Regions from separate parts of the Fundidesulfovibrio sp. YSD1 genome, predicted to be linked through region 2. Evidence: riboswitches for the same ligand, from Rfam matches in the RefSeq annotation. Region 2 holds a riboswitch; each other region holds the start of a gene.

Region 1 (5,598 bases), 540 kb from region 2:
GCGCGCGTCCAGCCTGTACCTGCCCGAGGGGGCCAGCCACATGCTGCCCGAGACGCTCGGCTGCGGGCTCTACAGCCTGGTTGCCGGGGAGGACCGCCCTGCGCTCATCCTCGATTGGGTGCTGGACGAAGCCGGGAACACGGCGGAGTTCACCCCCAGGCTCGGCTGGGTGCGTGTGGCCGGGAACCTGACCTACGCGTTCGTGGAGGAGGCCCTCGCCTCCGGGACCGCCGAACCCGGCGTGGCGGGCGCGGCCGCTCTGGCCGCCGTGCTCAGGCGGGCGCGCGTGGAGCGCGGGGCCGTGGTCATGGACAGGCCCGAGCCCAAGATATCGCTTTCAGGCCCCATGGACTCGGTGAGCGTGGAGATCACCCCCTCGCCGGACCACCCCGAGGCCCAGATGGCCGTGAGCGAGCTCATGATCCTGGCCAACGCCTCGGTGGCTGCCTGGGCCCAGGAGAAGGCCGTGCCGCTTCTGCACCGCACCCAGGACATCTCCATCCCCCACGGCTACGCCGGGATCTGGACCGACCCCGTGGAGATGCACCGCGTGGTCAAGCAGCTGGCCCCGGCCAGCCTGGACGTGCGCCCGGCCAGGCACGCGAGCCTGGCGGCCGACGCGTACAGCCCCATCACCTCGCCGCTTCGGCGCATCTCGGACTTCGTGAACCTGGCCCAGGTGGAGGCCTTCCTGGCCTCGGGCTCCCCGCGCTTTTCGCGCGAGGAGTTGGCGGCCATGCTGCCCGTCCTCTCCGCGCGCCTGGACGCGGTGGGCCAGATCCAGCGCTTCAGGCCCAGATACTGGAAGCTCGCGTTCCTGCGCGAGCACGGCCGCGAGCGGGAGTTCGAGGCCGTGGCCCTGGAGGACTGCGGCCCGTTCGCCAGCCTGATGATGACGGAGATCCAGTTGTTCGTGCGCGCGGGCAGCGACACCCTGGGCGGGCGCGCGCAGCCCGGCCAGCGCTACTGGCTGAAGATCGGCAAGGTGGACCCGCTGACCAACGAGTTCCGGGTCACGGGCGCGCGCGAGGCCGAGGACAAGCCCGACGTGGGCGACCTGTTCGGCCAGGGGGCGTAGGGACCGGCCGGGTTCGCCGCCCGCGCGGAGTCCGCCCACGGGGGCTGGGCGTCCCGCAATGCCGCGCCTTGAGCGCTTGCAATGGCGGCCGGGTGTGCTTCGTTGACCGCGAGGCCACGCTCTGGCAGATTTCGGACACCACGGCGCGGGCAGCGCCCCAGGCAAGACAGCACGCAAGGAGCAGCACGTGATCGCCAAGCTTTTCTGGCTCGCCCTGGCCTACCTGGCCGGTTCCTTCCCCTTCGGCCTTTTCATCGCCCAGGCCGCGCGGGGCATCGACCCGCGCGCCGCCGGCAGCGGCAACATCGGGGCCACCAACGTGGCCAGGCTCTGCGGAACGAAACTCGGCGTCCTCACCCTGGTCTGCGACGCGCTCAAGGGATTCGTGCCCGTGGCCGTGGCCTGGCAGATGTCCGAGGGCGCGTTCTACCCGTCGCTTGCGGCCCTGGCCGCCGTGGGCGGGCACATGTTCCCGGTGTTTCTGAACTTCAAGGGCGGCAAGGGCGTGGCCACTGCCATAGGCGCGTTTTTGGCGCTCTCGCCCTGGGCCACGGTGGTCTCCGGGCTCGCCTGCGCCGGAACCATCGCGCTCACGGGCTTCGTCTCGGCCGGGTCGCTCCTCTTGGCGGCCAGCCTGCCCGTGACGGTGTGGGCGGCCTCCGGGTTCGCGCCCGTGCCGGTCACGGCCGTGGTGGCCGCGCTGATCATCGCCAAGCACAAGGACAACATCCGCCGCCTGAGGGCCGGGGAAGAGAAGCCCTGGAGAAAAAAGTCAGGCGAATAGAGCCGTTGTAATTTTTAACTTGACTCCCCCTGGGGAGGCTCATACATTTCGCGAGTACGCCCCGGAAAACGGAAGACGGTGTGAATCCGTCACAGGCGCGCTGCTGTAACCGGCACGAAAACGGGCGGGGAGCCACTGGGTGAGAACCCGGGAAGGCCTCCGCGCACCACCCGGCCGGAAGTCAGAAGACGTATCCGGGGATGATCGGCCAGGCTCCGCGAACGGGCCATGGTTCCCGCGTTTCGTCCTGGCGGGCTCTCCCGCACCAGGACGCCACCACCCGATCGGGGCGTATTATTTTTCGTATTTGACAAACGCAGCACTGGCGCGCCTTCGCGGCCGCCGTGGATTTGGAAATCCGTAACTAACTGGCATAGCGAAATCTTTTTTGCTTTTGCCAGGCCTTTGCATCTGCTACTTGAACCCGGACCGCCTATGAGCATGGAACCGCAACCTCCCCGCCGCGAAGACCAGGCCCCAAGGGCCAGGGTCAGGGCAGTGACGCCCCTGTCGCTGTGCGACTGGCCCGGCAAGAGCGTCTCCGTGCTCTTCCTGGGGGGGTGCAACCTGCGCTGCCCCACCTGCCACAACGCAACGCTCGCGTTCACCCCTTCGCGCCACCCGGTCCTGGACCCGGGCGCGGTGCTGAAGGCCCTGCGTGCGCGCAAAGCCTGGCTTGACGGCGTGGTGGTCTGCGGGGGCGAGCCCACCCTGGACCCGGGCTTGCCCGGCCTGGTGGAGGAGCTCGCCGCGCTCGGCCTCCCCGTTAAGGTGGACAGCAACGGCATGCGCCCGGACGTGATCGCCCGGGTGCTCGAGCGCTCGCCCGCCACGGTGTTCGCCGTGGACGTGAAGGGCCCCTGGGAGCGCTACCCCGCGCTCACCGGCGGGGCCGTCTCGCCCGCCGAGGCAGCCGGGGCGCTTGCCCAGGTGTTCGCCATGGCGAGCGAACGCCCGCAATCATTTCTTTTCCGCATCACCCTCGTTCCGGGGCTCTCCCCGGAGGACGTGCGCGCCGCCCGGCGTCAGCTGCCGGAGGGTTTCGCACTCAAGGAACAACTCTACGTGCCGCCCCCCGGCGGCAAGGAGACCACGCATGCCCCTGCAGATAGAGAAGCGCGACGGATGTCTGGAGACCTGGTCGCTCGAGCGGATATCCCAGGCAATCCTTAAGGCCCTCAAGGCCAGCGGCATCCAGGACCCCCTTCTCGCCAAGCGCCTCGCCCGGAAGGTGGAGGAGAAGCTGGCCGGAGCGGATGTGCCCAGGCAGGAGCACGTGCAGGACATGGTCGAGCGCGTGCTCATGGAGTCGCGCCTCTACGACGTGGCCAAGCGCTTCATCATCTACCGCGAGAAGAGGCGCGCCCTGCGCGAGCAGAAGGCCGCCTACCTGGACATCTCCGACACCATAGACAACTACCTCTCCAAGGCCGACTGGCGCGTGGCCGAGAACGCCAACATGGCCCACTCCTTCCAGGGGCTCATGCTGCACCTCTCGGGCACGGTGCAGGCCCGCTACGCCCTGGAGAAATATCCCGAGGAAGTCCGCGCCGCCCACGACCACGGCTACTTCCACATCCACGACCTTTCCTTCGGCCTGGCGGGCTACTGCGCGGGCTGGAGCCTGCGCGACCTGCTGCTCGAGGGCTTCAACCTCGAGGGCCGCTCCTCGGCCGGGCCGGCCAGGCACTTCGACTCGGCGCTTGGCCAGATGGTCAACTTCCTGGGCACGCTCCAGAACGAGTGGGCCGGGGCCCAGGCCTTCAACAACGTGGACACCTACCTGGCCCCGTTCATCCGCCACGACAAGCTCACCTACCACCAGGTGCGCCAGGCCGTGCAGAAGTTCGTGTTCAACCTGAACACCACCTCGCGCTGGGGCGGCCAGACCCCGTTCACCAACCTGAGCTTCGACCTCACCCCGCCCAAGCACGTGGCGGGCGAGGCCGTGATCATCGGCGGCAAGCTCCAGGACGCGGTCTACGGCGACTTCCAGGCCGAGATGGACATGTTCAACAAGGCCTTCCTGGAGGTCATGGCCGAGGGCGACTACTTCGGGCAGATCTTCTCCTTCCCCATCCCGACCTACAACGTCACCGAGGACTTCCCCTGGGAGTCGCCCATCGGGTCGAGCCTTTTGGAACTCACGGCCAAGTACGGCGCGCCCTACTTCCAGAACTTCATCAACTCCGACCTCTCCCCCGAGGACGTGCGCTCCATGTGCTGCCGCCTGCAGATGGATCTGCGCGAACTGCGCAACAAGGTGGGCGGGCTCTTCGGCGCGGGCGATTTGACCGGCTCCATCGGCGTGGTCACGCTCAACCTGCCCAAGCTCGCCTATCTGGCCCACGGCGAGGAGGACTTCCTGGATCTGGTGGGCGAGTACGCCGCCCTGGCCAAGGACGCCCTGGAGTTCAAGCGCAAGCTCATCCAGGACAACCTGGACAAGGGCATGTTCCCCTATTCGGGGCGCTACCTGAAGAACGGCTACAAGGGCCACTTCTCCACCATCGGCCTGGTGGGCGGGCACGAGGCCTGCCTGAACATCCTGGGCAAGGGCATCGAGACCGACGCGGGCATCAGGCTCATGACGCGCACGCTGAACCACCTGCGCGAGATCACCAGCCGCTTCCAGGAGGAAACCGGGCACCTCTACAACCTTGAGGCCACCCCGGCCGAGGGCACCAGCTACCGCCTGGCCAAGATCGACAAGAACCTCTATTCGGACATCCAGGCCTCGGGCAACGGCACCCCGTACTACACCAACTCCACCAATCTGCCCGTGGGCCTGTGCGAGGACGTGATCGCCGCGCTCGAGCACCAGAACAAGCTCCAGCCGCTCTACACCGGCGGCACGGTGTTCCACACCTTCCTGGGCGAGGCCGTGGCCGACACCGAAGCGCTCAAGAACTTCATCGTCAAGGCCTTCCGCATGACCAAGATCCCCTACCTCTCCATCACGCCCACCTTCAGCGTGTGCAAGGAGCACGGGTACATGTCCGGCGAGCACTTCGAGTGCCCCACCTGCGGGGAGGAGGCCGAGGTGTTCACGCGCATCGTGGGCTACTACCGCCCGGTGTCGCGCTGGAACAAGGGCAAGAAGGCCGAGTACGCCGACCGCGTGACCTACGTGGGCACGTGCGGGTGCGAGCCCGGGCAGCTCTAGAAAAGGGCTGGATACGCGCTTGAAACGGGGCCGGACGGGATCGTCCGGCCCCGTTTTTTGATTGTGCCGGCGGGTGGTTAGAGCTTGGCCAGCAGGGCGAGCTCGCGTTCGTGCTTCCTGACCCAGGCGTGCAGGTCCTCGAGGATTTCGCGCGCGCCGCGTCTGGGCTCCCAGCCGAAGGCCCGGCGCACCTTGGCCGTGTCCGTGACGTAGATGGCCATGTCCGCCGGGCGGTTCTCGGGCCGGGCCGCGATCTCTGTCGTGTTGCCCGTGATGTCGCGGCAGAGCATGGTGGTCTCGAGAAGCGACAGGCTCACGTCCAGGCCGCCGCCCACGTTGAAGATTCCGCCGTCGGCCGTGGCCCAGTCGCCGAGTTGCAACTCGATCAGGTCGAAGAGGTCGTCCGGGTGCATGAGGTCGCGCACCTGCTTGCCCTTGCCGCCGAAGCCTATGTAGGCGAGCGGTCTGCCGAAGTGGTGGGCCTGCATCCACAGCGAGAACACACCCTGGTCCACCTTGCCGAACTGCCACGGCCCGGCGATCACGCCGCAACGGTTCACCACGCCGCGC
Region 2 (5,598 bases):
TGCCGCGCCTGGGCACCCACTCCAGCAGGCCGTCCTGGGCCAGGCGCTTGAGGGCGTTGACCAGGGGGGTGCGGCTCACGCCGAGCTCCGAGGCCAGGTCCTCCTGGACGATGCGGGCCCCGGGCTCGAACTGCCCGGAGGCGATCATGTCGCGCACCTGGCCGTAGACCTTGTCGTCCAGGTTCTCGTGCTCGATGGGCCGGGCCTTGGCCCGGGCCGCGCCGGGGGTGCCTGTCTTCATGGGCTCGAGCGTAGCCCCGGGGCCAAGGCCGGTCAATATGAATTTTGAATTCAAAATGCACTCTGCGGAGTCCAGTCCCCTCCGCAAGGCCCGGCCTCGACAGGCGCGTGCCCATGCGCTACCTCAGTGGACCGCCGGAGCGATCCCTTCCGGTGCAAACCGCCAACGAAAGGGGACCCCGCATGCGCGTTCTCGCAACCGCCCTCTTGGCCCTGAGCCTCCTCACGCCCACCCTGGCCCGGGCGGGCGACCCCGTGCAGGCCGGGCAGTGGCCGCGCCTGCCCCAGGACGCGCGCATGGCCTACATGACCGGCGCGGCGGCCGGGGCTTCGGCCTTCTCGCAGGCCCAGCCCGGGGCGGCGAAGCTCGCGCGCATCCGCGTGGACCAGGCCGTGACCAATATGGACCACCTCTCCCGCGACCCCATGTACGCCCGCAAGCCCATCTCCTCCGTGGCCCTCCAGGCCCTGACCCACGCCCAGGACACCGGGGTCTCCTTCGTGGAGAAGGGCTCCGAGGTGCGCGACCCCCAGTTCGACCAGATGATCCTCTTCGACCGCCCCTGGCTGGCGCCCATCGACCTGGACGCCCTGGTGCCCCGCCAGGTCCCGGGCTCCGGCCCCACCTACGCCCGCACCTGGCTCGACTCGGCCCAGCACCAGAAGCAGTTCTTCGTGGAGGGCTTCGGGGACATGGTCTACCAGCAGTGCCTGGACAAGTACGGAGACACCCCGGCGGGCCAAGGCTGCCTGAAGCCCCTGGCCCCGTTGCCGCCGGACGTGGTCCTGGCCGAGATGGACGCGATCTACCGCGACAGGCAGTTCGAGCGCGTGCCCTACGACAAGGTGATCCGCGCGGCCCTGGCCAAGATGGCCGGGGGCGACTGGCGCGCGCTGCTCGCCGCGAAATAAGCGGCCCGCACCGCGTGGCACGCATTGCCTTTTCGTGTTTGCTTGGTTACACGAACAGGCAATTCATGTCACAAGGAGATGCCTGCATGTTCGTCAGACCGCACGTTTCCGCGTTCCTCGTCCTCGTGTTCGCCCTTGCCCTGGCTTCCCCGGCCCGGGCCCACTTCGGCATGGCCGTGCCGGACAAGAACATCGTCACCAAGGACGGCCCCAAGTCAGTGAGCCTGGACCTGCGCTTCTGGCACCCCATGGAGAACCAGGGCATGAGCCTGGAGAAGCCCAGGCTCGAAGCGGTCGTTGACGGCAAGAAGCAGGACGTCTCTTCCGCGCTCGTCCAGGCCGACATCGACGGCAAGAAGGCCTGGAAGGCGGACTACGCCGTGAAGAAGCCCGGCGTGACGGCCCTGGTGATGACGCCCCCGGCCTACTGGGAGCCCGCCGAGGACAAGTTCATCATCCACATCACCAAGACCGTCATCGGCGCGCTCGGCGAGGAGGAGGGCTGGGACAAGCCCGCCGGGTACAAGCTCGAGATCGTGCCCATGGTCAAGCCCTTCGCCCTGTACGCGGGCAACGCCTTCACCGGGAAGGTGCTCTTCAAAGGCAAGCCTCTGGCCAACGCCGAGGTGGAAGTGGAGTTCTTCAACAAGGACGGCGCGCTCAAGGCCCCGGACGACGCCTACGTGACCCAGGTGGTCAAGACCGACGGCGCGGGCGTGTTCACCTACGCGGCCCCGTGGGCTGGCTGGTGGGGCTTCGCGGCGCTCACCGACGACGACGCCAAGATGAAGCACGACGGCAAGGACAAGGCCGTGGAGCTCGGCGGGGTCATCTGGGTGTACTTCCACCCCGCGCCCGGCAAATAGGGGGATATTCTTGAACGCTCGAAAGATCCTGGCCTGCCTGGCCGCCCTGCTCCTGGCCGCGTCCCTTACTGGGGGCGCGGCCCTTGCCCACAAGGTGAACGTCTTCGCCGTGGCGGAGCGCGGCGTGATCACGGGCGAAGGCTACTTCGGCGGCGGGGGCAAGGCCATGAACTGCCCTGTGGAGGTCCTGGACGCCAGGGGCGCGCTGGTGGCCTCCGCGCGCACGGGCGCGGACGGGTCGTTCTCCGTGCCAGTCCCGGCCGGGGCCGAGCCGCCGCTTCGCGTGGTGCTCAAGGCCGGGGAAGGCCACCAGAACGACTTCACCCTCACGGCCGCCGACCTGGGCGGAAAAGCTCCCGCGCCGGTCCAGGCCGCCGCCTCGCCGCCCGCGCAGGCCAAGCCGACCCCGTCAGTGGCCCAGGGGATCGACGAGGCGGCGCTTACGTCCCTGGTGGAGGCCGCCACGGCCAAGGCCGTGGAGGAGAAGCTGGCCCCGCTGCGCCTGGAGCTCGCCAAGCTCGCCGCACAGGAGAGCACCGGCCGCCTGCGCGACATCGTGGGCGGGATCGGCTGGATCGTCGGGCTCGTGGGCATCGTGGCCTGGTTCAAGAGGCCTGCGAAGAAATAGCCGTGTCTCGGGGAGGCTTTAGCCTTCCCGGACACCATCCTGGCAGGGTTCTGCCCTGCACCCCGCTATAGTTTCGCGTCGACCACCGGTTGCCGCGACACGTCACGGCAAGGGTGAAACCCGCGAAGCGAATCGCCGGGGTCCGGGGGCAGGCCCTGCCCCCGGCGGGTCAAGGGCGGAGCCCTTGCGTGGTTCGGGGCGGCGCCCCGCACGTATCCCCGCCTTTGACATCCCGCCCCGTTTGTCCTAGCTCAAGGCCTGCCTGGGTGCCCATCGGGGCGCTAAAAGGGAATCCGGTGCGAAACCGGAGCGGTCCCGCCGCTGTATACGGGGACGAAACCCGCTCACGCCACTGCCGCAAGGCGGGAAGGCGCGGGGAGTAGGCTGATCCGTGAGCCAGAAGACCTGCCCAGGCCTCATCCGTGTCGGCCATGCGAGGTACAGCGGCCACATGCCTATCTCCAAGCGCACACAGGAAGCTCCCTCCCCAAAGGCGGAGCCGCCCCGCGCCGGGCGTGCCTGTTTCGCCTCGCAGGATGGCCAAAACCATCACTTCCCGAGGAGGAAACGATGAAGCGTCTGGCGGTATCCGTATTTCTCGTCCTTTTCGCCCTCCAGTCCGCGGCCCTGGCCGCAGGCCAACCCAAGCAGCCGCCCAGGTGGGGCATCGTCCTGGCCGCGTTCGGCTCCACCAAGCCCCAGGGCATGGCCGGGGTGGAGAAGGTCAAGGCCCGCATGGAGGCCGCCTTCCCGGGCGTGCCCGTGAAGGTGGGGCTGACCAGCCGTCACGCCGTGGCCACGCTCAAGGCCCCGGGGCTGCTCGCGGCCATGGCCCAGCTGGCCGACGAGGGCTGCTCCAATGTGTTCGTGCATCCCCTGCACGTGAGCGCGGGCTCCGAATACAAGGACATGGCCGCTCTTGCCGCGGCGCTCAACTCCCTGAACAAGCAAGGCATCGAGAAGCCGCCGTTCGGCAAGGTCGTGCTCGGCGAGACGGCCCTCGGGCGCACGCGCGGCGGCGACCCCAAGGCCCTGGCGGAAACGGCCGAGGCCCTGGCGGGCGACGCCGCCCAGGCCAGGGAGCAGGGCGCGGCCCTGGTCTACGGCGCGCACGGCAACCCCAAATGGCCAGCCACCGAGGTCAAGGCCTTCCAGGCGGCCATGGCCAAGGCCTACCCCGGGGTCACGGTGCTGGCCGCCACCATGGAGTCCAGCCCCGGCGTCGAGGACGTGCTGGCCGGGCTCAAGAAATCCGGCAGGAAGAAAGTGATCATCTACCCGCTGCTCTTCGGGGCCGGGGTGCACGCCGAGGAGGACCTTTGCGGCCCCGAGCCCGAATCCTGGAAGACGCTCTTCGAGAAGGCCGGGTACAGGGTGGACTGCCGCATGCGCGGCCTGGGCGAGTCCGACGCCTTCGCGGACATGATAGTGGAGCGGGCCAAGGCGGCCATGGCCAAGGCCAGGTGAACCGCGCGCCGGCCCTTCTGATCCCGGCGCTGGCCGCGCTCGTGCTGCTGGCGGCCGGGAGCGGGGCCGTGCCGGTGGACCCCCTGGACACGGCGCGCGTGCTCGCGGGCAGGCTCCTGGGCCTCGACGGGCTCATGGACGCCGTGCCCGAGGCCGCACGCGCCCTGGTCTGGGACGTGCGCCTGCCGCGCATCATGACCGCCCTGGCCGTGGGCGGGGCCTTGGCGCTCTCCGGGGCGGTCTTCCAGGGCGTGCTCACCAATCCCCTGGCCGACTCCTACACCCTGGGCGTCTCTGCCGGAGGGGCCTTGGGCGCCTGCCTGTGCCTCATGGCCGGGTTCACGGGCCTGGGCGTGCTCTCCGTGCCCGCGTGGGCCCTGGCCGGGGCCGCGTGCGCCCTGGCCGTGGTGCTCTTCATGGCCCGGGCAGGGGGCGGGTTCGACGCCGTGACCCTGGTTCTGGCCGGGGTGATGGTGGCGGCCACGCTCCAGGCCGCCATCGGGTTCGTGAAGTTCCTGGCCGGTGAGAACGTGGCCGGGCTGGTGTTCTGGCTCATGGGCGGGCTCTCGGCCAAGACCTGGGCCGAGGCAGCGATCGCCTGGGCGGGGCTGGGCCTGGGCCTGCCCGTGGCCGTGTTTCTCGCCCGGGACCTGGACGCGGTGTGCCTTGGCGACGAGCAGGCCCGGGCGCTCGGCGTGCCCGTGGGCCGGGTGCGCCTGGCGCTTCTGTGCGCGGCCTCGGCCATGACCGCGTGTTCCGTGGCGGTGTCGGGCATCGTGGGCTTCGTGGGGCTCATCGTGCCCCACGTGGCGCGCCTCGCCGTGGGGCCGTCGCACCCCAGGCTTCTGCCCGTTTGCGTGGGCGGGGGGATGCTCCTCCTGCTCGCGGCGGACACGGCCTCGCGCGCGCTGCTCGCCCACGAGGTGCCGGTGGGGGTGCTCACGGCCATGCTCGGCGGCCCGTACTTCTGCTTTCTCTTCATAAGGAGCAGGAGCCGTGCTTGAGGCGCGCGGCCTGCGCGTCGACCTGGGGCGGGGAGTGGTCCTCGACGGGGTGGACCTTGAGCTCCAGGCTGGGGACTTCCTGGCCATCGTGGGCCCCAACGGCGCGGGCAAGACCACGCTCGTGCGCTGCATGGCGGGCATGCTCGCCCCGGACGGCGGGCAGGCGCTCCTTGCCGGGCGGCGCGTGGGCGATTATTCCCGCCGCGAGTTGGCCCGCCTGGTGGCCTACGCGCCCCAGGACTCGGGGGAGCGCTTCGGCTTCACCGTGCGCGAGGGCGTGCTCATGGGCCGCCACCCCTGGATGGCCCGCTTCGGCAAACCGTCGCCCGAGGACGAGGCCCTGGCCCGGGCGGCCATGGAGGCCATGGACGTGGCCGGTCTGGCCGACCGCCCGCTCAGGGAGCTCTCGGGCGGGGAGCGGCGCAGGGCGGCCCTGGCCAGGACCCTGGCCCAGGCTGGGAGCCCCCCCGGCGCGGCGCTT
Region 3 (5,598 bases), 1.0 Mb from region 2:
GTAGGCACGGGCCGTGCGGGCACAGGCGGCGCGGACGCCCTCGAGTTCCGGGCCGTTTGCGCGCCACAGCGCGAGCGCGGCCTCCAGGGCCAGGGCGGCGCCCAGGGCGTCGTTGTCCGGCGCGTAAAACCCGTTGCCCCCCCAGGGGACCTCGTCCATGGGGCACTCCGGCAGGTAGCGCCCCGGGGCGGCCTGGCGCATGTAGTCCCAGCCGCCGAAGCCAGCGAACCCGGCCGGTATCGCCCCGCAGGCCATGGCCTCCAGCGGCGGCAGGGGGCAGCCCTCGGGGAAGCCCGTGGCCAGGAAGCAGTGGCACAGGCCCAGGGCTTCGGCCACCTGGGCCTGGCCCATGCCCGCTATCTCAACCCAGCGCACGTCGAAGTTGCCCCTGGCCGCCACGATGGAGCGGACCTGGTCCGCCAGGGCCTTGTTCTTGCGCGGCATGTAGGCCACGGTCAGTTCCCCGGGCTTGCGCTGCGGGGCCTTGAACACGCCGAGGTCGATGCCCGGCCGGAGCACCGGGGCCTCGGCCCCCAGGCACTGCCCGATGAACCAGGATACCGGGCGCGACACCGCCGCGAAGGACACCGGCAGCGAGCGCCAGTCCACGCCTTGTGGCAGGCCGTTGAAGAGGTAGGCCCAGTTCTGCACGTAGAGCAGGCAGCGCGCCCCGGCGGAGAGCCCCGGGGCCAGGGCGTTCACCCAGCCCTCGGGCACGACCCAGACGTCGGACGCGCGGAGTTCGGCGCGCGCTAGGTCCACGGCCGGGACGTCCGGGCCGGGTGGCCGCCACGCGGGCGGCTCGCGCAGGGCGAGGAAGGCCTCGCGCCCGGCCTCGCGCAGCATGGCGGCCATGCGCCAGAGCACGGCCACGCCGCCGGTGGGCTTGCGCACCGGGGGGACGAAGAAGAAAGTGCGTGAATGTCCTGGTTGCATGTCTCCCGACCGCCTTGCTAGTGTGGGCTCCGACAGCCATCCCTCAGCCGCGAGGTTTCGCATGCACGAGAGCGAGCGCTCAGGCCGCCCCTGGCCGCGCCTGACACCGGACCAGACCGCCGTGCCGTCGCTCGGCCCGGCCAAGATACCGAACCCGCGCCAGAATTCCCTGTTCGTGGACGATGAGCAAGGGGTTTTGGTGGACATCCTGGCGCCCGAGGGCCCGGACGCCCTCCCCCCCGCGCGCATGGAGCGCGCCGGGCCGCGCCGCAGCATCTATTTCGACCCGCCCAAGACAAAATGCGCCGTGGTCACCTGCGGCGGGCTCTGCCCGGGCATCAACGGCGTGATCCGCTCCATCGTCATGGAGGCCCACCACGGCTACCGGGTCTCGGCGGTGCTCGGGGTGCGCTACGGGCTGTCCGGGTTCGCGCCGAAAAACGCCCCCCGGGTCACGCGCCTGACGCCCGAGTGCGTCTCGGACATCCACGGCTTCGGCGGCACGGTGCTCGGCTCCTCGCGCGGGCCGCAGGACCCCGAGGAGGTGGTGGACGCCCTGGAGCGGCTCAATGTGGGCGTGCTCTTCGTGCTGGGCGGGGTGGGCACCATGCGCGCGGCCCGGGCCATCCACGAGGTCACGGAGCGCCGCAGGCTGCGCCTGGGCATCGTGTGCATCCCCAAGACCATCGACAACGACATCCACTTCGTCTCGCGCACCTTCGGCTTCGACACGGCCGTGGAAAAGGCCGTGGAGGCCATCCGCTGCGCCCACGTGGAGGCCATGGGCGCGCCCTACGGCATCGGACTCGTCAAGCTCATGGGCCGCGAGTCGGGCTTCATCGCGGCGGCCGCCTCGCTCTCCATCAAGGAGGTCAACTTCGTGCTCGTGCCCGAGCAGCCCTTCGCCCTGGACGGCCCGGGCGGGCTTCTCGAGACCCTGGAGGCCAGGCTCCTCAGGCGCGGCCACGCAGTGATCGTGGCGGCCGAGGGCGCGGGGCAGGAGCTCCTGCCCGAATCCGTGCTCACGGACGCCTCAGGCAACAGGATGCTGGGCGACATCTGCGGGCTTCTGCAGGCGCGCATCAAGGCCCACTTCAAGGGCAGGCTGCCCATCACGCTCAAGTACATCGACCCAAGCTACATCATCCGCTCCGTCCCGGCCGGCGCCGCGGACCTGGCCCAGTGCAACATGCTCGGGGCCATGGCCGTGCACGCGGGCATGGCGGGCAAGACCGGGATCATGGTCAGCACCCTGCACGAGGTCCCGGTGCACGTGCCCCTGCCCCTGGTGACGGCCGGACGCAAGAAGCTCGACCTGAACACCAGCTACTGGCAGCAGGTCATGGACTCCACGGGCCAGAACAACCCAAAGGCGTGCTCCCCTTGACCCGGAGGCGCAAGGCGGGCTAAGCCCTGCCCTGCCATTTCCGGCCGTTACGGAACTACGGTGAAAGTCCGTGGCGGTCCCGCCGCAGTAAGCGGAGACGATGCCCGTGAAGCCACTGTCCCTGGGGACGGGAAGGACGGGCGGAGGATGACCCGCGAGCCTGAAGACGGACGGCCGGAACCGTTTCGCGGATTGAACCCATGGTAACGGCGATCCCTTGACCCCCTCCCCGGGGGCCAGGGGATTTTTTATTTGCCCAACGGGAACGCCCAGGATTTCCCAAGCCCAAGGAGCGACCGCTCCGAGCGCCCCGGCGCCCTCCCTCCCCGTCCGGCCAGGACCGCGCAGGGGGCCGAAACCCGCAGGCGGCTTTGCGCCGAGTAACGTTTCGGTTCCCCGCGCGGTCCTGATGGCGGGGCGGGAGGACGCCGGGAGCGCGCACAAGGACACCCCATGCCTTCTTCCTTCGATTCCCTCGACTCCCTGCTCGCCTCCATCTCCCCGGTGGACGCCTCCCTGGCACCGAAAGTCCAGGCCCGCCTGGACGACCTGACCAAGCCCCGGGGCAGCCTGGGCCGCCTGGAAGAGCTCGCCCTGCGCCTGAGCCTCATCCAGGGCGGAGAGGCCCCCCAGCCCGACCCGGCCGTGATCTTCACCTGCGCGGGCGACCACGGCGTGGTGGAGGAGAACGTGAGCCTCTTCCCCCAGGAGGTCACGCGCCAGATGGTGCTCAACTTCATGGGCGGGGGCGCGGCCATCAACGTGCTGGCCCGCCAGGCCGGGGCCAGGCTGGTGGTGGTGGACGCGGGCAGCGCGGGCGGGCCTTTCCCCGAGCACCCGGGGCTCGTGCAGGCCAAGGTGGCCCCGGGCACGGCCAACATGGCCGTTGGCCCGGCCATGACCCGCGAGCAGTGCCTTCAGGCCCTGCTCACCGGGGCGAACCTGGCGCGCCGGGCCGCTGCCGAGGGCTGCCGCACCGTGGGCACCGGCGACATGGGCATCGGCAACACCACGCCGTCCACGGCGCTCTTCTGCTCGTTCCTGGGGCTTTCGCCCGAGGGCGTCACCGGACCGGGCACCGGCCTGGACGCGGACGGGGTCTCGCGCAAGGCCAGGGTGGTGGCCAAGTCTTTGGAGGCCAACCGCGAGGCCGTGACCTCGGGGGACGCGCTGTCCATCCTGGCCGCGCTGGGCGGGTTCGAGATCGCCTGCCTGGCCGGGGTGATCCTTGGCGGGGCGGCCTGCGAGATGGCCGTGCTGGTGGACGGGTTCATCTCCACGGCCGCGTGCGTGGCCGCGCTGCGCCTGGCTCCGGACGCCGCCGGGTACTGCTTCTTCAGCCACGCCTCGGCCGAGCCCGGCCACCAGGCCGTAATGCGCGCGCTCGACGCCAGGCCGCTCCTGGACCTGGGCATGCGCCTGGGCGAAGGCACCGGGGCGGCCCTGGCGCTTGTGCTCCTGCGCTCGGGGGCGGCGATCCTGAACGAAATGGCCACGTTCTCCCAGGCCGGGGTGAGCAAGGGCTAGGTCACCCTGGAATCAGGGAGTGACAAAAATCCGGGCAGGCACTATTCTTTCCTCAAAGGGCGGCCGCCTTCGGCCGCCCGCCTGGAAGGCAGGGGGAAGGCCATGTACGACGGACTCGTCCACGTAGCCGCCTATGACGGGCTGGTTCACTCGCCGGATGCGGTCGTCGCGCACCCGGCGGGCGAGTTCGCGGCCCATCCCCCGGGCCACGTGATCATCCCCACCCCTCCGGCCGACCAGGTCATCCACGTGATCATGGAGAACATCGTCGGCCACGTGGTCAACGAAATCATCTGACGCGTTCCCTCAGCGCGGTATGCGCGCAAGCCCCACCGCCACGAAGGACCACATCGACATCCCCCAGACAACCAGGCCCACGGCCCAGGTTGGCGCGGTGAAGCGCCCGAGCCTGTCCGCCCTGTGCGCCAGCAGGCAGCCGGTCATGGCCAGGATCGGGAAGAGGTAGCGCCCCTGGGGCTGGAAGTCGTTGTTCCAGGAGTGCCAGAAGGACTGCCCCACGGTCAGCAGGGAAAAGACCAACCACAGGCAAAGCGCCGCCCTGTCCGCCGGGCCCCGCAGGGCCAGGCCGGCGGCCGCGAGCACCATGAAGGCCAGCGCGGCCCTGCCGAGCCAGCGATAGAAGAGCAGCGGGGCCTCGATGTTCATCTCGCCGTACTTGCCGAAGGCGCTGCGGAAGGTGAACACGTGCCACTTCCACTCGCCCGTGAACATCTGCGTGAACGTGACTCCCTTGGAGCGCATGCGCGCCCCCCAGAACCCCTCGCTCGTCTCCTGAACCGAAGGCTTGAGCTCCGGCGCGGCCATCTGCTCGGCCACCCGCGTGGCCACGCCCGGGTCCTGGCCGTGCCTGGCCCAGGCGTCCAGGCCCACGCGCAGGCCGAACACCATGGCGGCCACGGCCACGGCCGCCGCCGCGCCCCGGAGCGTGAGCAGCGGCGCTCCGCCCCGCGCCCACGCGGCAAGGGCCACGGCCGAGGCGAAGTAGGCCACGAAGACGTAGTAGTTCTGTTTGGAGATGGCCAGGAGCCCGATGACGAGCCCCAGCTTGAGCGCGAGCCGACCCGTGCTTTCGCCGGAGGGCAGGGGCATGCGCGCGAAAAGGTACACGGCCATGAAGCACAGGGCCAGGGGCAGGGCGTCGCCGTTGAAGTAGCTGAAGACGTACCAGGCCTGCGGCGTGAGGAAGAGCGGCGCGAAGGCCATGCGCCGGGCCCCCTTGAGCCTGAAGCACAAAAACATGAGCCAGAGGAAGAGGCCCACGTTGAAAAAGCGCAGCCCCATGTAGTCCTGACCCGCCAGGGGCGCGATCAGGCGGGCGAACTTGCCCGCGAAGAAATAGACCACGTCCAACTGGTCGAGGTAGGAGATGCCGTAGTTGCTGTAGGCCCCCCGCGCGCGCTCGTCGCCGACCTTGGGCGGGTCCCAGTACTGCATGTAGTAGCGGCCCGCGCCCACGTGATCGCTCTCGTCCGGATGGACGTCGTAGGCGCTGGAAAAGGCCATGGAGGCCACGGCCCAGAAGGTGGCGGCCATGACCAGGAGCCAGGCCGCGTCCCAAAGCCTGGAGCCCGGCCCAGGCCGGGCTCCGGTCGTCTCACCGTGCATACACGCTCTTGAGGATCGTTTCGCCGCCCCGGGCCAGCACCTCTTCCGCCACGGCCCGCCCGAGGTTTTCGGCCTCGGCGCGAGGGGCCGTGAGCTCCCGGCGGATCATGGTCTTGCCCTCG

The links. Region 2 has a riboswitch for cobalamin ahead of ACZ5V4_RS10025 (sirohydrochlorin cobaltochelatase). Riboswitches for the same ligand answer to the same signal wherever they lie in the genome.
Region 1: it holds a riboswitch for cobalamin, as region 2 does, so the genes downstream of both, ACZ5V4_RS12605 (radical SAM protein) here and ACZ5V4_RS10025 (sirohydrochlorin cobaltochelatase) in region 2, are expected to answer to the same signal.
Region 3: it holds a riboswitch for cobalamin, as region 2 does, so the genes downstream of both, cobT (nicotinate-nucleotide--dimethylbenzimidazole phosphoribosyltransferase) here and ACZ5V4_RS10025 (sirohydrochlorin cobaltochelatase) in region 2, are expected to answer to the same signal.

What each region holds. Positions count from the first base shown of each region.
Region 1 covers NZ_AP043666.1:2,683,610-2,689,207, forward strand. The annotation lists gene ACZ5V4_RS12595 (ribonuclease catalytic domain-containing protein) at 1-1,078, shown strand, start outside; gene plsY (glycerol-3-phosphate 1-O-acyltransferase PlsY) at 1,266-1,862, shown strand; cobalamin riboswitch at 1,876-2,074, shown strand; gene ACZ5V4_RS12605 (radical SAM protein) at 2,304-3,035, shown strand; gene ACZ5V4_RS12610 (ribonucleoside triphosphate reductase) at 2,959-5,028, shown strand; gene ACZ5V4_RS12615 (NAD-dependent epimerase/dehydratase family protein) at 5,106-5,598, opposite strand, start outside.
Region 2 covers NZ_AP043666.1:2,146,213-2,151,810, forward strand. The annotation lists gene ACZ5V4_RS10005 (GntR family transcriptional regulator) at 1-241, opposite strand, end outside; gene ACZ5V4_RS10010 (hypothetical protein) at 424-1,152, shown strand; gene ACZ5V4_RS10015 (DUF4198 domain-containing protein) at 1,239-2,018, shown strand; gene ACZ5V4_RS10020 (hypothetical protein) at 2,029-2,646, shown strand; cobalamin riboswitch at 2,894-3,073, shown strand; gene ACZ5V4_RS10025 (sirohydrochlorin cobaltochelatase) at 3,217-4,113, shown strand; gene ACZ5V4_RS10030 (FecCD family ABC transporter permease) at 4,110-5,117, shown strand; gene ACZ5V4_RS10035 (ABC transporter ATP-binding protein) at 5,110-5,598, shown strand, end outside.
Region 3 covers NZ_AP043666.1:3,183,810-3,189,407, reverse strand. The annotation lists gene ACZ5V4_RS14850 (glycosyltransferase family protein) at 1-936, opposite strand, end outside; gene ACZ5V4_RS14845 (ATP-dependent 6-phosphofructokinase) at 998-2,323, shown strand; cobalamin riboswitch at 2,351-2,513, shown strand; gene cobT (nicotinate-nucleotide--dimethylbenzimidazole phosphoribosyltransferase) at 2,777-3,850, shown strand; gene ACZ5V4_RS14835 (hypothetical protein) at 3,953-4,147, shown strand; gene ACZ5V4_RS14830 (hypothetical protein) at 4,157-5,476, opposite strand; gene hemC (hydroxymethylbilane synthase) at 5,466-5,598, opposite strand, start outside.